Regions from separate parts of the Vibrio tarriae genome, predicted to be linked through region 2. Evidence: riboswitches for the same ligand, from Rfam matches in the RefSeq annotation. Region 2 holds a riboswitch; the other holds the start of a gene.
The links. A riboswitch is a leader RNA that binds a small molecule or an ion and turns the genes downstream of it on or off. The one in region 2 is predicted to bind cyclic di-GMP.
Positions count from the first base shown of each region.

Region 1: it holds a riboswitch for cyclic di-GMP, as region 2 does, so the genes downstream of both, CEQ48_RS10440 (TfoX/Sxy family DNA transformation protein) here and gbpA (N-acetylglucosamine-binding protein GbpA) in region 2, are expected to answer to the same signal.

Region 1 is NZ_CP022353.1:1,029,942-1,034,284, reverse strand. Features, by position in the region: gene torR (two-component system response regulator TorR) at 1-36, opposite strand, end outside; gene torD (molecular chaperone TorD) at 261-923, shown strand; gene purR (HTH-type transcriptional repressor PurR) at 1,269-2,279, shown strand; cyclic di-GMP riboswitch class I at 2,438-2,524, shown strand; gene CEQ48_RS10440 (TfoX/Sxy family DNA transformation protein) at 2,638-3,225, shown strand; gene CEQ48_RS10430 (TVP38/TMEM64 family protein) at 3,580-4,269, shown strand; gene CEQ48_RS10425 (putative signal transducing protein) at 4,303-4,343, shown strand, end outside.
Region 2 is NZ_CP022352.1:845,974-850,316, reverse strand. Features, by position in the region: gene CEQ48_RS04320 (cryptochrome/photolyase family protein) at 300-1,850, opposite strand; cyclic di-GMP riboswitch class I at 2,120-2,220, shown strand; gene gbpA (N-acetylglucosamine-binding protein GbpA) at 2,338-3,795, shown strand; gene CEQ48_RS04310 (hypothetical protein) at 3,906-4,286, opposite strand.

The sequences.
Region 1 (4,343 bases), on a different replicon from region 2:
GAGGTCATCTTCAACCACAAGTACGTGATAGCTCATAATGCACCATTTTAAATAACTGGATGTATCGCAGGGTTATTCTATTCATATCTGTTAATAATTCGAGAAAAACCGTGAGAAATCTCACCTTTTTTTGATGCAAAGCAAACTTCATTTAACAGATTAACAACCTATTCTTTTCTTTTCACATGCTGTCACAATAAGAGTGATAGCTGTTCATGTTTATGGTTTAGACTAAGTACACATCGATTGGGAGTGCAGAAATGATACAAGAACTGAAAATCCTCAATGAAAAGCGTGCTGAAATCTATTGGTGGCTGTCGAGCCTGTTTTTTAAGGAACTGAATGAGCAAGATATCGCTCGTTATCACTCAGCAGAAATTCGCACTTTTTTAAGCGGACTCGCCGATGAGCAAAGCCTAAGCGGCGAAGTTAAAAACTTGATAGATACGCTCAACCGACTACAAGATCGTCAAGATGCGCAGTTAGAACTCGCCGCGGATTTCTGCGATCTCTTTTTGAAATCAGACCGTGATTCCGCCCTACCCTATGCCTCCGTCTATACCGATAAAGGTTTACTCAATGGCAAGCCTGCACAGCAAATGCGTGAGTTACTCAACGCACATGGGGTTAAGGTTGAAAAAAATATCAATGAGCCTGAGGATCATCTTGCCATACAGCTCGACTTTTTAGCGCATCTTGCGATCAGCGCTAACCAAATTGAGCACAGAGCACAACTGAGTTCAGCGCTACAAGCTCAGTCCGACTTCATAAGCCAACACTTACTCACTTGGCTGCCTGCCTTTGTTGAACGTTGCACTCAATTTGATGCATTCGGATTGTACTCAGCCGCCGCTCGTTTAGCGTTAGTCTTTATTAAGCAAGATCAACGCTGTATTGATGAGCTGGTTCACGACATCCATTAGTCAATACGGTTGCAGCTTAAAGTAGAATGAGGATAGACGAATTAATTGTGAAATGGCTTATAGTTTGATGAATGAATTTCGTTGCGACGGAGAGATTTGCAGTCTAAAATCCACCCGCAAACGATAAAAACGAATAAAAATGTAAACCGCTGTTTTTTAGCGGTTTTTGTTTTTTATTACTTTAGGTTTATTACTTTAGGCATAGTGATTGAAGCGCTTTACGTACGGCATAGTGTTGGACATGTGCTCGCACAGAGTGTGAAGATTCGCTCAGTCTCGCCTTACTTCTGCTGATTAAATCCACCGATGTTATTCGCTGGCAGCAGTCATCGACAGGAACACTCTATGGCTACGATTAAAGATGTGGCGCGCCTTGCGGGCGTGTCAACCACCACCGTTTCTCACGTTATCAATAAAACTCGTTTTGTGGCAGAAACCACCCAAGAGAAAGTGATGGAAGCCGTTAAGCAACTGAACTACGCGCCAAGTGCCGTAGCACGCAGCTTAAAGTGCAATACCACTCGCACGATTGGTATGTTAGTGACGCAATCTACTAACCTGTTTTTCTCGGAAGTTATCGACGGTGTGGAAAGCTACTGTTACCGTCAAGGCTATACGCTGATCCTATGTAACACAGGCGGCATCTATGAAAAGCAACGCGATTATATCCGCATGCTGGCCGAAAAACGGGTTGATGGCATTTTGGTGATGTGCTCAGACCTAACCCAAGAACTGCAAGATATGTTGGATGCGCACAAAGATATTCCAAAAGTGGTTATGGATTGGGGTCCAGAAACGTCGCACGCCGATAAAATCATCGATAACTCAGAAGAAGGCGGCTACCTCGCGACCAAATATCTCACTGACCGCGGTCACACTGAGATTGCATGTTTGAGTGGTCACTTCGTCAAAGCCGCATGCCAAGAGCGCATTCAAGGTTTCCGCCGCGCAATGGCGGAAGCTAATTTGACCGTCAATGAAGATTGGATCTTGGAAGGTAACTTTGAGTGTGATACTGCCGTTTTAGCGGCGGATAAAATCATTGCGATGGACAAGCGCCCCACGGCGGTATTCTGTTTCAACGATACGATGGCATTAGGTCTGATGAGCCGTTTGCAACAGAAAGGCATACGTATTCCAGAAGATATGTCTGTCATCGGTTACGATAATATCGAGTTAGCAGAATACTTCTCTCCACCACTGACCACAGTGCACCAACCCAAGCGTCGTGTGGGCAAGAACGCGTTTGAAATTTTGTTAGAGCGCATTAAAGATAAAGAACATGATCGCCGTATTTTCGAAATGCACCCAGAGATCGTAGAGCGCGATACGGTGAAAGACTTGACAAAATCCTAACTTTCTTGACAATTCATAACGCCTATATTTGAAACCCTGTCACATAAATATGACAAAACATATGTAGAGCGAGTATCATTAATAGCGCTTATTCTCACAATTGAAATATCAGTATGTGAGGATGAGCCAAGAATGATTAATTTTTATCAGGAAAAATGTCACGCACAGGGCAAACCATTCGAAAGAGTGGGACGCAAAGCCTCCGGCCTAAACCAGAAGACGTGGTAGGTAGCGGGGTTACCGATGGCAAAATGCATACACTATGTTGACTCATCATTGACATGGCCGATGCATGTATTTGCTAATTTTCTCGGACCTGACTTGGTGGCGTATGTAACAATACTCCGAGACTAACAGCATGGATAAACCAGTATTAAAAGATTCAATGCGGCTCTTTGAGCAGCTAGGACGTGTTAAATCTCGTTCAATGTTTGGTGGCTTTGGTATTTTCGTCGACGAAACTATGTTTGCGCTTGTGGTTAACGATACGCTGCACATCCGTGCAGATGACGCCACAATCGAAAAGTATAAACAGCAAGGTTATGAACCTTATGTTTACAAAAAACGTGGCTTCCCCGTTGTAACTAAGTACTACGCTCTACCTGAAGATTGTTGGAGTCACCCAGACTCTATCCTTAATGAAGCGCGTGCAGCACTGGAGGTCGCTAAGGCCGAACGTGAAACTCAAGCACAAGCGAAACCTGATCGTTTGAAAGATCTTCCTAACTTGCGTTTAGCAACAGAAAGAATGCTCAAAAAAGCAGGTATCGAAACCGTCGAGTCTCTTCAGACTCTTGGTTCTGTCGAAGCTTATAAAGCGGTTCAACGAACCCACACGGCAGAAGTGAGTTTAGAGCTGTTATGGGCTCTAGAAGGCGCAATCGAAGGTAAACATTGGTCGGTGATCCCACAAAATCGTCGTGATGAGCTATTAAGGCATCTCTGAGTTTCATTTTGAGTTCATCAACGCCTGTAATCATCCTGTGTTTTTACACACCCTATATTTCATAACGCGTCCAAAGTGGCGCGTTATTTTTTTGAAAGAAAAACGGCCTTTGACCTGTCTTTACTTTTAGGCTCTCTATGTATCTCCAGTAAATTCAGTTACAGACGATATACTTGAGTAATGAGCGATACTCTCATGACTTGGAGTGACAAGTCGGCGGTCACTGTGTGCACCCACATCAAACCAGAGACACTCTATGATTGGGTGAAGAAACGTAGCCCACACTGCTGAAGAGCCAAGTAAAACGGGCAATATCACGCCCCACAAACCATAAAGTAATGACTAGGTACTCGAATGTATAAAAAACTCATCATCGCCATTGTTTTGATTGCCATCGCCGCGCTCTTGGTGACGCAGTTTAGCCAATACCTAACACTAGATGTCGCGAAAGCCAAACAAGCCGAATTAGCGAATTATATTGATGCCCATTTGCTGCAAGCCGCACTGATCTATTTTGTGGTGTATGTTCTCCTAACCGCATTTTCAATCCCCGGCGCAACGGTCGTGACTTTATTGGGAGCGGCCCTATTTGGCTTTTGGTTGAGCTTACTGCTGGCTTCTTTTGCCAGTACTATTGGTGCCACTCTCGCCTTTCTCAGTAGCCGCTTCTTATTGCGAGATTGGGTGCAAGCTAAATTCGCTGATAAATTGCAGACCATCAATCAAGGTATTGAACGAGATGGCGCGTTTTATTTACTCTCTCTGCGACTGATCCCGATTTTTCCATTTTTCCTGATTAACTTAGTGATGGGGCTAACGCCTATCTCCACTTGGCGTTACTACTGGGTCAGCCAACTTGGTATGCTGCCGGGTACAGCGGTGTATCTCAATGCTGGTACTCAACTGGCGGAAATCTCAAGCTTAGGCGAAATTGTGTCGCTCCCTGTGCTCGCTTCATTCGTTTTGTTAGGCGTATTTCCGATAGTGGTGAAATGGCTCATGGGCAAAGTTCAGCAGCGTGCCACTCAATCGACGGTGAAGTAAGTCACTCTTGGTAAAAATAAGCTGGGAAGGACAATGAAAATCTACACGGCCACTCATCCGCTTGAAGCGCACAT
Region 2 (4,343 bases):
AAGAAATGGAAACGACCTAATTTTGAAGTACTTCACAATAAGCTGCAATCACTTTCGGGCGTACATGCGTAACCTGTAACCGACAAACACTTTTAAAAACAAAAACTTATCAATAAAACGTTATTTTATTAGTGTTTGAGCGATTAGAGCAAACACACCATTCATTTCAGTCATTTTGCGCTACGTTAGCCAAGCAAGCTCATCGGCAACTTGCAAAGGGTTTAGAATGCCAAACAAATATTGCACCAAATATACCCTTCCTACTTGAAGCTGCAGCATAGGTACTTCCTGCCCTTCATTCATAAACTTTCAATCTGGCTCAGATACGCATCAGCCGTGATCAGGATCGCTTGCTGAGAATCGCTCGTCATCTTGTCCCACGTTTTGTATAGCATTCCGATGCGAGGATTGTTGGCGAGTCGATCACGATGTTTAAGCATAAACCGCCAGTAAAGCGAATTTAGCGGGCAAGCTTTCTCACCGGATTTGAGTTTCACTTGATAAGCACAAGAGGCGCAGTAGTCACTCATTTTATTGATGTAGGCACCACTGGCTGAATAGGGTTTGGTGGCGATCAATCCGCCATCCGCAAACAGCGCCATACCTCGCGTATTGGGAAGTTCGACCCATTCAATCGCATCGATATAGATACCTAGATACCAGGCATCGACTTGATCAGGGTCACACTCCGTCAGCAAGGCAAAGTTCCCCGTCACCATCAAGCGTTGAATATGATGCGCGTAGCCAAAATCCAGTGACTGAGTGATCGCCTGCTGCAAGCAACGCATCTTGGTTTGTCCATTCCAGAAATAGCTTGGTAACGGCCGCTGCGCTCCTAAATGATTGCGTGTTTGGTAATGAGGCATATTGCTCCAATACATGCCGCGCACATATTCACGCCAACCGAGAATTTGCCGCACAAATCCTTCCACTTGAGCTAACGAGATCTGCCCTTGAGCTGCGCGATAAGCACTAATAGTGGCTTCAATCACTTCGCGAGGTGAAAGTAGCTTACTATTGAGCGCAAATGAAAGTCGGCTGTGATACAGGCTCCAGCGATGGGGATGCTGCGCCGTCATCGCATCTTGGAAGCGGCCAAAATTAGGCAGGCAAATTTGGCAAAAATGCGCCAATAAGGAAAGCGCTTGGGCACGACTGATAGGCCAAAGCAGTGACTCCCCGACTTGTCCGATAGACGGAATCCGATGACGTTCTAATCGCGCCTTGATGGGCGCAACGGGATTATCAAAACAGAGTGGCGCCGGCAGCTGAACGAGATCTGGCGCTTTCAGCTTATTACGATTGTCGGCATCAAAATTCCACTGTCCGCCTTCAGGTTTGCCATCAGCCGTCATCAAATAACCAAAACGCTTACGCATTCGTCGATAAAAGTGTTCCATCAGCACGGCTTTGCTTGCGGGAAATTGCTCTGGGATCTCAGCAAACGGTAGCAAGAAGTGCTCAGTGTCAACGCACCCTATTGTGATGCCGGATAGGCGCAAATTGGCCATTTGCTCAAGCAGCCGATACTCGTCAGGTCTTTGGTATTGGAAAGCATCGGCCTGAACTTGCTGGCAAATCTGCGCGATCAGATCGGGTAAATCGTTATATTGCGCGCTGGCATCCAGATCCAGATGCCATACGTGATGCCCTTCTGCACTTAAATAATCAGCAAAAGCTTGCATGGCCGCAAAAAATGCACACTGTTTTTGAATGTGATGGCGAACGTACTCCTGCTCCTGATGCAGCTCTGCAATCAGGTATAAAACATCATCCCTATGCTCAGAAAACCAAGAATGAGCATAGTTGAGTTGGTCACCCAATATCAATCGCACAACGGAATAGCGCATGGTGCTCCTTAATCAATACCGCGACAGAAGAATGCATTATCTTCCATTCATGCTTTGGGTATACGTTTAAAACCGCACTCCGATCAGTGGTTAACCTGTATTGACATGGTCGAAACCGAGTAAAGCATCAACCTCTCATATTGAATAAACATTATATATTTCATGAAGATATTAGTTATTTAACTCTAAAAAATAAGCGTGAGAGCTTGATTCCACATATTGAGTAATGACTTCGCTTTCTCTCTTGGTCTTAAGTAAATTTGCTCTCGGTCACGCTTCGGCAAACCATTTGAAAAAATGGGACGCAAAGCCTCCGGTCTGTCGGCAAAAGCTCAGCGCTTTTGAAACCTATGATAGCGGGGTTGCCATTTCGGCTTATGCCGTTTTGTCTTATGCGTTGCTGAATGTGCTGAAGTTCAGATTCACTCTGAACTACGTCTGGCACTTTGTCAGGCAAACTATGTCAGCTAACAAAAAAGAGTCTGTGATGAAAAAACAACCTAAAATGACCGCTATCGCCCTGATCCTCTCTGGTATCAGTGGATTAGCGTATGGACACGGCTACGTTTCCGCAGTGGAAAACGGTGTCGCCGAAGGACGTGTCACCTTGTGTAAATTTGCCGCTAACGGCACTGGAGAAAAAAACACTCACTGTGGCGCGATTCAATACGAACCACAAAGTGTCGAAGGCCCAGATGGCTTCCCGGTCACTGGCCCTCGCGATGGCAAAATTGCCAGTGCGGAATCGGCATTGGCGGCAGCGCTGGATGAGCAAACCGCTGACCGTTGGGTAAAACGCCCAATTCAAGCTGGCCCACAAACCTTCGAGTGGACGTTTACCGCCAACCACGTCACGAAGGACTGGAAATACTACATTACCAAACCAAACTGGAACCCAAACCAGCCATTGTCGCGTGATGCATTTGACCTCAATCCGTTCTGTGTCGTTGAAGGAAATATGGTGCAGCCACCCAAACGTGTCAGCCACGAATGTATCGTGCCTGAGCGCGAAGGGTATCAGGTCATCCTCGCCGTATGGGATGTGGGCGATACCGCAGCTTCCTTCTACAACGTGATCGACGTGAAATTCGACGGGAGCGGCCCAGTGTTACCCGATTGGAACCCTGCAGGTCAAATCATTCCAAGTATGGATCTCAGCATTGGCGATACCGTGTACACTCGCGTGTTTGATAACGAGGGGGAAAACCCAGCTTATCGCACTGAGCTGAGAATTGACTCTGAGACGCTAACCCAAGCCAATCAATGGTCTTACGCATTAGCAACTAAGATTAACCAAACACAAAGTCAACTTCGCGCAGGTCAGATTAACGGCGATCAATTTGTTCCCGTTTACGGCACCAACCCGATTTATCTGAAAGAAGGCAGTGGCTTGAAGAGTGTTGAAATTGGCTACCAAATTGAAGCACCACAACCTGAGTATTCACTGACGGTTTCTGGTCTAGCGAAAGAGTATGAGATTGGCGAACAACCGATTCAGCTTGACCTGACTTTAGAAGCGCAAGGTGAAATGAGCGCAGAGCTGACGGTTTATAATCACCACCAAAAACCGCTGGCAAGTTGGTCACAAGCGATGACGAATGGCGAGCTGAAATCCATCACGCTACAGCTGAGCGAAGCTAAACCGGGACATCATATGTTGGTTTCTCGCATCAAAGATCGTGATGGCAATCTGCAAGATCAGCAAACTCTCGATTTCATGCTGGTTGAACCGCAAACACCACCAACACCGGGTGACTACGACTTTGTGTTCCCGAATGGCCTGAAAGAGTACGTGGCTGGCACCAAAGTGCTCGCTAGTGATGGCGCAATCTACCAATGTAAACCGTGGCCATACTCTGGCTACTGCCAACAATGGTCAACCAGCGTAAATCAGTACCAACCGGGTACAGGCAGCCATTGGGATATGGCGTGGGATAAACTATAAATTCCCTCCCTAAAACACAAAATCCCTCAGCCAACGCTGAGGGATTTTTTATTTCGGTTAGAGAGAGCCTAATCACCGATAGAACAAAAGTAACAGGATTAAACCTTGTTTTACTCTTCATCCATTTCGCAATCAGTACAACTTTGCAGAGCGATTTCGTGTTCAAACACGATTGTCTCGTTACCTTCGGCCACAAGTTCTGCAATTTCATCCGCGACTTCTTGCTCATCTTCCGCTTCTACTTGATTTGCCAGTTCTTCTTCTGAGTAACCGTAGAAGTTCAGCAATAAGTAATCGCGCGCTTCTTCTTTAGTACAAGTCACGTTCACTGAAAGATCTGGCTCAACGTTGTCTTGTGCAATCAGCTCTGCCACTTGTGCTAATAAATCCTCTTTCATCGCCGCCGTTAACCAGCCTAAATCCGTACTAACGGTGGTTTTTTTACAGTCAAAACAAGGCAGTTGATGAAAGTAATATTCAAAATTGGTCATAGGTCATGTCTTCTTTCAGAGTGAGTAGCCAGATTATGCGCGATTTCTCGCAAATTA